Regions from separate parts of the Mesorhizobium sp. WSM3873 genome, predicted to be linked through region 1. Evidence: predicted binding sites of a transcription regulator. Region 1 holds the regulator's gene; each other region holds the start of a gene.
The links. Region 1 encodes PhoB, which activates phosphate uptake and scavenging genes when phosphate is short. Its sites were predicted from a motif close to TGTCATNNANCTGTCAT; they were not measured.

Region 1 (3,274 bases):
CATTCCCTTCGCCGACATCCTGGAAAAGGAATTCGGCATTCCGGCCACCATGGAAAACGACTGTAACATGATGGCGGTGGCGCTGCAGTGGCGCGATCCCGACCGCTATCGCGACAATTTCATCGCCATCCTGCTCTCGCACGGCATCGGCATGGGCCTGGTGCTGAAGGGCGAGCTGTTCACCGGCACGCATTCTTCCGGCGGCGAGTTCGGCCACATGATCCATCGTCCGGGCGGCGCGCTTTGCCGTTGCGGACGCCGCGGCTGCGTCGAGGCCTATGCCGGCAACTACGCCATCTGGCGCAGCGCCATGAAGATGAGCGAGGACGCCGAGCCGGTCGATGTCGGCGACGCCGACATGCGGGCGCTCGCCGCCAAGGCGCGCGAGACGGATGGCCCGGAGCGCGAGGCCTATCGCCGGGCCGGGGAGGCGCTGGGCTTCGGCCTTGGCAGCCTGTTCGCGCTGATCGACCCGGCGCCGGTCGCCATGGTCGGCGTCAGCGCCGCCGCCTTCGACCTGATCGAGCCGGCGCTGCGCGAGGCGATCGGCCAGACCGCCGGAGGCCAGCATTCAAACTCGATCTCCTTCGATACCGAGCCGAACGAATTGCCGCTGATCCGCGAGGGCTGCGCCATGCGCGCGCTGACCTTCGTCGACCAGGAGATTTTCGCCTCGGGCGTGCAGGCGAGAATGGGCAAGAACGTGGCCTGAGCAGCTTCGATAGCGATCGTTGGCTTCTGTGCGTCCTGCAGACGCCGGAGATTAGCGAAGGCCCCGCAGCTTCGTCATTCGGGCGGAGCAGGAGCGAAGCTCCGTCGCACAGATCCTGGAATCCATGCCATTACCGGCGGAGCAGAATTTCTGCACCGCCGCGGCGCGAGGAAGTCGCGTGGATCGTCGGGTCTGCGCCGCGTCGCGACGCTTCGTGCTCCGCCCGTGGACGGCGAAGCACCAGTGTCTCGATAACCCGCCAGCGCAGATAGAACCCGTCAGACCTTCGGTGCCCTGGCTCTAGTCTTCCCTGATCGCGTAGCCCGCCCCACGGATGGTACGTATGACGTCCGGCATGCGGCCGTTGTTGACCGCCTTGCGCAGGCGGCCGACATGCACGTCCACGGTGCGCTCGTCGATATAGATCGTCTCGCCCCAGACATTGTCGAGCAGCTGGCTGCGCGAGAACACCCGGCCGGGATGCCGCATCATGAATTCAAGCAGCCTGAACTCGGTCGGGCCGAGCCGGATCTCGCTCTTCTTGCGGTAGACGCGGTGCGATTCGCGGTCGAGGACGATGTCGCCGACCTTGAGCACGCTGGACAGCACCTCCGGCTTGGCGCGGCGCAGCAGCGCCTTGACCCTGGCCATGAATTCCGGCGTCGAGAACGGCTTGACCAGATAGTCGTCGGCGCCGGTCGAGAGGCCGCGCACCCTGTCGCTTTCCTCGCCGCGCGCCGTCAGCATGATGATCGGCAGGCGTTCGGTCTCGGGCCGCATCCTGAGGCGCCGGCAAAGCTCGATGCCGGACACCGCCGGCACCATCCAGTCGAGCACCAGAAGGTCGGGCACATTCTCCTGCAGGCGGATCTCGGCCTCGTCGCCGCGCGTCACCACCTCGACCTGATAGCCCTCGGATTCGAGGTTGTAGCGGAGCAGCACCCCCAGCGGCTCCTCGTCCTCCACCACCATGATGCGTGGCGCGATCATTTAGCAGGCACCTTCGCTGTCAGGCCGCCGGCGCCGACATCGCCGTCTCGTCCTGCTTAGGACGATTCGCGGGCAATTGCGTGCCGGTCAGCACATAGTAGGCGTTCTCGGCGATGTTGGTGACGTGGTCGCCGATGCGCTCCAGATTCTTGGCGCAGAACAACAGATGCGTGCAAGCCGTGATGTTGCGCGGATCCTCCATCATGTAGGTGAGGAGCTCACGGAAGACGGAGGTGTATTTGACGTCGATGCGCTCGTCGTCGTTGCGGAGCTTGGCGAGCGCCGTGGCGTCGCCGGCCGCGTATTCCTCGATCACGCCCTGGACCTGGATCAGCACCAGCTGCGCCATCGAGTCGATGGAGTGCGACAGATCGCGCGGCGCGGCGCTGACGCCGACCGAGCCGACGCGCTTGGCGATGTTCTTGGCAAGGTCGCCGATGCGCTCGAGATCGCCGGCCATCCGGATGGCGCCAACGACGCTGCGCAGGTCGTCGGCCATCGGCTGGCGCTTGGCGATCAGCGTGATGGCGCGATCGTCGAGCTCGCGTTGGCGCGCGTCCATGATGGCATCGTCGGAGACCACGCGCTGCGCCAGCGCGTTGTCGGAATTCAGCAGAGCCTTGGTCGACGCGCCGACCATCGAGCCGGCAAGATCGCCCATGTCGCGGATGAGCTGGCTGATCTGCCTCAGATCCTCGTCGAAGGAAGCGACCGTATGGGCCATGGTTATGTCCTCGTATGAACTCAGCCGAAGCGGCCGGTGATGTAGTCCTGCGTGCGCTTCTCGCGGGGCGAGGTGAAAATCTTCTCGGTCCGGTCGAATTCGATCAGCTCGCCGAGATACATGAACGCCGTCTGCCGCGACACGCGCGCCGCCTGCTGCATGTTGTGGGTGACGATCACGATCGTGTAGTCGGCCTGCAGCTCGTCGATCAGCTCCTCGATCTTGGCGGTCGAGAGCGGATCGAGCGCCGATGCCGGCTCGTCGAGCAGGATGACCTCCGGCTTCACCGCCACCGTGCGGGCGATGCAGAGCCGCTGCTGCTGGCCGCCCGAAAGGCTCTGGCCACTGGCGTTGAGCTTGTCCTTGACCTCGTTCCACAGCGCGGCGCGCTTCAGCGCCTGTTCGACGCGATTGTCCATCTCGGCCTTGCTGATCTTCTCATACAGCCTGACGCCGAAGGCGATGTTCTCGTAGATCGACATCGGGAACGGCGTCGGCTTCTGGAACACCATGCCGATCTTGGTCCTGAGCAGGTTGAGGTCCTGCGAGCGGTCGAGGATGTTCTTGCCGTCGAGCAGCACCTGGCCTTCGGCGCTCTGCTTCGGGTAGAGCTCGTAGATGCGGTTGAGCACGCGCAGCAGCGTCGACTTTCCGCAGCCCGAAGGTCCGATGAAGGCGGTGACGCTCCGCTCGGGCAGCGACAGGTTGATGTCCTTCAGCGCCTTCGACTGGCCATAGTAGAAGTTGAGGTTCTTGACTTCGATCTTGGCCTTCTCGGCGGTCGTCTCGGCTACGTTCAGGTCGGTGGACAACATCGGTTTCATCTGTCCTCTCTGCGTCCGGTAAGG
Region 2 (3,274 bases), on a different contig from region 1:
GCATAAATGGATGATCGGCACCCGCACCTTTCGTGAGATGGTGATCGGCAAAGACGGCGGGACCAAGGGCATCGACGACAGCTTCGCCGTGCGCAGTTTCGAGAATGTCGGCGCCTGGATCCTCGGCCGCAACATGTTCGGGCCGGTCCGCGGCGAATGGCCGGACGAGAGCTGGAAAGGCTGGTGGGGTGACAACCCGCCCTATCACGTGCCGGTCTTCGTGCTCACCCATCACAAGCGGGCGCCGATCTTAATGGAAGGCGGCACGACGTTTTACTTCGTCACCGGCGGCATCCATTCGGCGCTCGAACAGGCGAAGGCGGCCGCCAAGGACAAGGATGTGCGGGTCGGCGGCGGCGTCGCCACGATCCGGCAATATCTGAAGGAAAGCCTGATCGACGAGATGCATCTCGCGGTCTCGCCGATCCTGCTCGGCTCCGGCGAGCATCTTTTCGCCGGGCTGGACATGCCGAAGCTCGGCTACCGCTGCACCAGCCAGGTCGCGACCGCCGACGCGACGCATGTGATGATCGGGCGGGCGTAAGCTCGGCTCCCCCTTCTCCCCCTGTGGGAGATGGGGAAGTGCTCAATACTTTTCCGGCACATAAAGCTCGCGCGGCAGCACCTGCCGCTCGTAGGACGGGTTGAAGACGCGCTCCGGCAGCGTGATCTCCTCATGCGGCACGTCTTCGTAAGGCATTTGCTGCAGCAGGTGATCGATGCAGTTCAGTCGGGCCCGCTTCTTGTCGTTGCCTTCGACAATGAACCACGGCGCTTCCTTGATGTTGGTACGGGCGAAGGTCTCTTCCTTGGCCTTGGTGTATTGTTCCCAGCGCACGCGCGACTGCAGGTCCATCGGCGACAGCTTCCACTGCTTCATCGGATCGTGGATGCGCATCAAAAAGCGCATCTGCTGCTCCTCGTCGGTAATCGAGAACCAGTATTTCACCAGCGTGATGCCGGAGCGCACCAGCATGCGTTCGAATTCCGGCACGTCGCGGAAAAACTCTTCGACCTGATCCGCATTGGCAAAGCCCATCACCCGCTCGACGCCCGATCGGTTGTACCAGGAGCGGTCGAACAGCACGATCTCGCCGCCCGCCGGCAGATGCGGCACGTAGCGCTGGAAATACCATTGCGATCTTTCACGCTCGGTCGGCGCCGGCAGCGCGACGACGCGGCAGATGCGCGGATTGAGGCGCTGGGTGATGCGCTTGATGACGCCGCCCTTGCCGGCCGAGTCGCGTCCCTCGAAGATCACCACCAGCTTCTTCTTGTGGTAGGCAACCCAGGACTGCAGCTTGATGAGCTCCGACTGCAGCCGCAGCAGCTCGCGGAAATAGGTAATTCGCTCGATGGAGGGCGGATGCGACTTCTTGTAGATCCTGGCGATCTCGAGCGAGAGCGCGGGTTCGGAAATCTCCAGCTCGTAGTCCTCGTCGAGCGTGTCCTCGAGTTCGGCTTCCAGCCAGTCCTTGGCTCCGGAATTCGTCTTGACCTCGTTCATTGCGCAGCTCCTGCCTGTCAGCCACTTTCGCCTCGGATGCGCTCCGGCCGCGGCCGGAAGCACAACTCCGTAAGCCGACTGAGATACAGACGCGCAATGACGGTTTTATTGCGAGCAGGAGCCGGCAACGCTGGACCAGCCGATATGTGATCGGCCCGTATCGATGGCGGGGCGACAAGCCGCCCGAATTGTCCTACAAATACTTCGCCTCTTCCCGGCGCCCGCGACGGCGCGCCTCTTCAAAACAAATCGCAAGGACCTGACATGGAATACCGCACGCTTGGCCGTTCCGGCCTGAAGGTTTCGACTTTGACCCTTGGCACGATGACCTTCGGCGGGACGGGCCCGTTCGCCGCCGTCGGCGAATCCGATCTCTCGCAGGCGAGCCGCATCATCGATACCTGCATCGATGCCGGCATCAATCTCATCGACACCGCCAACGTGTATTCGAACGGCCTGTCGGAGGAGATCGTCGGCGAGGCGCTCGGCGGCAAGCGCAAGAACGATGTGCTCATCGCCTCCAAGGCGCGCATGCGGATCGGAAACGGCCCCAACGACGAAGGCCTGTCGCGCCATCACCTGATCCGGGAATGCGAGCGGAGCCTGAAGCGGCTCAAGACCGACGTCATCGACATCTATTTCCTGCATGAGTGGGATGGGGTCACGCCGCTGGAGGAAACGATCGCTGCGCTCGACACTTTGGTCAGCCAGGGCAAGATCCGTTATGTCGGCTGTTCCAATTATTCGGGCTGGCAGGTGATGAAGGCCCTCTCGATCAGCGACAGCCATCATCAGCCGCGCTTCGTCACGCAGCAGATCCACTACACGCTGGAAGCGCGCGAGGCGGAGTACGAGTTGCTGCCGATCTCGGTCGACCAGGGTCTTGGCGTGCTGGTGTGGAGCCCGCTGGCCGGCGGCCTGCTGTCGGGCAAATACCGCCGCGACAGCCCGACGGCCCGCCAGCTTGGCGGCTGGTCCGAACCGCCGATCCGCGACGAGGACAGGTTGTGGCGGATCGTCGACGTTCTGGTCGAAATCGGCAAGGCGCGCGGCGTTTCGGCGGCACAGGTGGCGCTTGCCTGGCTGCTCGGCCGCCCGGCCGTTTCTTCGCTGGTGATCGGCGCCCGCAACGAAGCCCAGCTCAAGGACAACCTCGCCGCGGCCAGCCTGACGCTGTCCCTGGACGAGCGCCTGCGCCTCGACGACGTCAGCCGGCCGCCGGTGCTTTATCCCTACTGGCACCAGCAGCTCACCGCCAAGAACCGGTTCGGCCCCGCCGACCTGGTGCTCGACCGCAGCGATATCTGAGAATGCGCGCCGTGCTCCGCGCCCGAAAACGCGCGGAGGTCAGCCGGCGATAAAACGCCAGACCTCCGGGTCGGGTTCGATCTGGCCGCTGAGCACGAAATATTTGTAGAGGACGAGCAGCGATACCGCCCGCTCGTCCTTTTCGTTGCTGAACCGGCGGCAATAGGCGTTGGCCGCCGTTATGATGCGTTGGGCTTCCGCCGGGTGCTTTTCGAAATAGGCGATCTTGTCGGCGACGTCCGAAAAATCCGACGCCAGAGGCACGTAGTGGACATCGGCCTCGAGCTCAGCCTCGGCGAACCAGGTTTCGTAGGTCGGCGGCGGCATCAGGCAGAGCGAATTCGAGCTCATGATCCACTTGAGGTTCGTCGCCACGTCATTGCCTTCGAGCGAGACGATGTAGCGGAACTGCCGCTGCTGCGCGATCGTGAGATACGGCTTGCGATAGTTCTCCGGGGC
Region 3 (3,274 bases), on a different contig from region 1:
CACGTAATTGCGCAGCCGGCCGTCCTCGCGGCGGACCACCAGCGACATCTTGGCGTGTGTCTTCAACTCCAGGAAGCCGAACACGACCTGGACGCCGGCGCGCTCGAGGTCGCGCGCCCAGCGGATATTGGCCTCTTCATCGAAGCGCGCCTTGAGCTCGACGAGCGCCGTCACCGACTTGCCGGCCTCCGCCGCGTCGATCAACGCCCGCACGATCGGGCTGTCGTTCGAGGTGCGGTAGAGCGTCTGCTTGATGGCGACGACTTCCGGATCGGCCGCCGCCTGGCGCAGGAACTGCACCACGACGTCGAACGATTCGTAGGGGTGGTGGACGATGATGTCCTTCTCGCGGATCGCGGCCAGGCAGTCGCCGCCATGCTCGCGAATGCGCTCGGGAAAGCGCGGGTTGTAGGGCGTGAATTTGAGGTCGTCGCGCGGGATGGCGACGATCTCGGAGATCTGGTTGAGCGCCAGCGGCCCGGTGAGCACGCTGATGCGGCTCGACGACACTCCGAGCTCGCCGGCGACGAAGTCGCGCAACTCGGCCGGCATCAGCGTGTCGAATTCGATGCGGATAACGGAGCCGCGGCGGCGGCGCTTCAGCGCCGTCTCGAACAGGCGAACGAGGTCTTCCGATTCCTCCTCCACCTCGATATCGCTGTCGCGGATGATGCGGAACGTGCCCGAGCCCTTGACCTCATATCCAGGGAAGAGCTTGCCGATATAGAGGCCGACCGCTTCTTCCAGCGGGATGAAGCGGACATGATGCTTGCGGTCGGGCAGACGGATGAAACGCCGTAGCGCCACCGGCAAGCGCAAGAGCGCGCTCATCTCCTCGCCGTTCTTGCGGTGGCGCAGCTGCAGCGCCATCGAGAAACCGAGATTGGGGATGAACGGGAACGGGTGCGCCGGGTCGATCGACAGCGGCGTCAGCACCGGGAAAACCTGATCCTGGAAATGCTCCTCCAGCCACGCCTTCTCGTCCTTGGTCAGGCCGTCGCGGGGGATGCTTTCGATGCCTTCCTTGTTGAGCAGCTCCATCAGAGCCGACAGGCTCTTCTGCTGGTCTTCCTGCAGGCGCTCGACCTCGCGCAGCAATTGCTCCAACTGCTGCTCGGGCGTGCGGCCGTCCGGGCTCTTCAACGCGATGCCCTCGCGCACCTGACCGGCGAGGCCGGCCACGCGCACCATGAAGAACTCGTCAAGATTTGCGGCCGAGATCGACAGGAAGCGGACGCGCTCGAGCAGCGGGTGATGCTCGTTCAGCGATTCCTCGAGCACCCGGCGGTTGAACTGCAGCCAGGAAAACTCGCGGTTGACGAAACGGTCTGGATTGCCGCCGTCCGGGCTCGCCGCCTCGACGGTGATGAACTCGCTCTGCACCGGCTTCAGTTCGTTCATGGTTCCTGCTCTTGGCCACAAGGTCGTTCTATGAGCGCCATACGCCGCCGGACGCGCTATGCACGCTCTAACACGCTTTTATGACGCATGATGTCACGGAATCGCTTTGTTTCCGGCCTCATGCGCTTAACCGGCTCAACTTATCCTCTGCCAGCCTTTTGCGACAGTTTCATTTCATCGATCTTGCAAACCGGCCGGTTATGATCCAGATGCAAACGGGCCGAACTGAAGGAGACGACGATGGCAGGCGGTACCATTCCCCATTTCCAGAACGACGCGGGCCATCCGGCGATCGATATCGGCGTCAAGGAATTCATGTGCACCGGCGCCAATCCGCCTTTCGACCATCCGCATGTATTCCTCGACATGGGGGACGACAATGAAAAGGTCTGCCCGTACTGCTCGACGCTCTATCGCTATTCGCCGAAGCTGAAGGCGACGGAAACCGAGCCTGCCGGCTGCCTCTATATCGACCAGGCCGCCTGATCGCGGATCTGGGTGACCGCTAGACCATGGAGGCGGCGCGGTCCCGGCAGGTCGTCATCGCCGGGGCCGGTATCGCCGGACTGACGGCAGCTCTTGCCTTTGCCGAACACGGCCATGCCGTCACGGTGCTGGAACAGGCCAGCCAGCTCGAAGCGGTGGGCGCCGGCATCCAGCTTTCCCCCAACTCGACCCGTATGCTCAGCCGGCTCGGCGCGCTCGACCGGTTGCGGCTGAGCGCCATCCGCCCGGAAGCGGTGGTGCTGAAGGACGCCGCCACCTTGCGGGAACTGGCGCGCGTGCCGCTCGGCCAGACCGGCGAAGAGCGCTGGGGCGCGCCCTATCTGGTGGCGCACCGCGCCGACCTGCAGGCCGCGCTGGCGGCGCGCATGGCAGAGCATCCCGAGATCCAACTCGTCACCGGCGCGCGGGTGACGGACGTCGCTGTTCAGCCGCAAGACATCGCCGTCGCCGCTGAAACGGATGGCGGCAGCATCGAGGCCGCCGGCGGCCTGCTGATCGGCGCCGACGGCGTCTGGTCGTCGGTTCGCAGGCTGCTTGCGGGTCGAGAGCCGGCCTTCGGGAAGAACCGCTTCTCGGGCGAGCTGGCCTGGCGCGCAACGGTCGCAGCGACAAGCGCCGCCGGCCAGGCTTTTGCGGCGATCGCCGCCGGCGACTGCATCACCGCCTTCCTCCATCCCGGCTTCCATATGGTCGCCTATCCGGTGAGCAAAGGCAGCGACTTCAACCTCGCCGCTTTCACCAAGGGCGAGCGCATCGCCGAAGGCTGGTCCGGCCATGCCGATCCCGCCATTCTCGCCAGCGCCATGCGCGGCACGTCGCCCGCGCTGGCAAGGCTTGTCGCGCTTGCCGGGCCATGGACGGCGTTTCCGATCCACACCGTCGAGCAGACGCGCTGGACGATGCCGCAGGGCGTAGCCCTGATCGGAGACGCGGCGCACGCCATGACCCCGTTCGCGGCGCAGGGCGCGGCGATGGCGATCGAGGATGCCGCGACGCTCGCCGATCTGGTCGCCGACTTCGCCGGCGATCCGCGGCAGAACCTCTCCACATGGGAAAATCGCAGGCGCCCGCGCATCGAGAAGGTGCTCAGACGCGGCGCGCTCAACCGCATGGCCTGGCACGCATGGGGCCCGGTTGCGATCGCGCGCAATTTCGTGCTGGCGACGCGCCCGGCGGAGAAACTCGCGGCTGATCTCGACTGGCTCTATGGATGGGAAGAGCGGAAGGTGGTGCGGCGGTAGGGGCCTAGCGGGCGGCCGACAAAATTGGATTGGCCGGCGGGACAGCGCCCCCCTCTGTCCTGCCGGACATCTCCCCCACTTGGGGGGAGATCAGCTGTCACCGCTGCCTTCGCCAATGGTCAACG

Region 2: the regulator PhoB is predicted to act here: its motif matches at 1,604-1,620, upstream of ppk2 (polyphosphate kinase 2).
Region 3: the regulator PhoB is predicted to act here: its motif matches at 1,562-1,578, upstream of A9K71_RS15550 (RNA degradosome polyphosphate kinase).

The regions. Positions count from the first base shown of each region.
Region 1 is NZ_LYTM01000045.1:288,449-291,722, reverse strand. Features, by position in the region: gene A9K71_RS24385 (ROK family transcriptional regulator) at 1-712, shown strand, start outside; gene phoB (phosphate regulon transcriptional regulator PhoB) at 1,013-1,702, opposite strand; gene phoU (phosphate signaling complex protein PhoU) at 1,722-2,426, opposite strand; gene pstB (phosphate ABC transporter ATP-binding protein PstB) at 2,447-3,250, opposite strand; gene pstA (phosphate ABC transporter permease PstA) at 3,247-3,274, opposite strand, start outside.
Region 2 is NZ_LYTM01000034.1:500,561-503,834, reverse strand. Features, by position in the region: gene A9K71_RS21945 (dihydrofolate reductase family protein) at 1-544, shown strand, start outside; gene ppk2 (polyphosphate kinase 2) at 587-1,507, opposite strand; gene A9K71_RS21935 (aldo/keto reductase) at 1,772-2,815, shown strand; gene A9K71_RS21930 (glycosyl transferase family 90) at 2,855-3,274, opposite strand, start outside.
Region 3 is NZ_LYTM01000021.1:54,242-57,515, reverse strand. Features, by position in the region: gene A9K71_RS15550 (RNA degradosome polyphosphate kinase) at 1-1,401, opposite strand, end outside; gene A9K71_RS15545 (zinc-finger domain-containing protein) at 1,642-1,887, shown strand; gene A9K71_RS15540 (FAD-dependent monooxygenase) at 1,914-3,149, shown strand.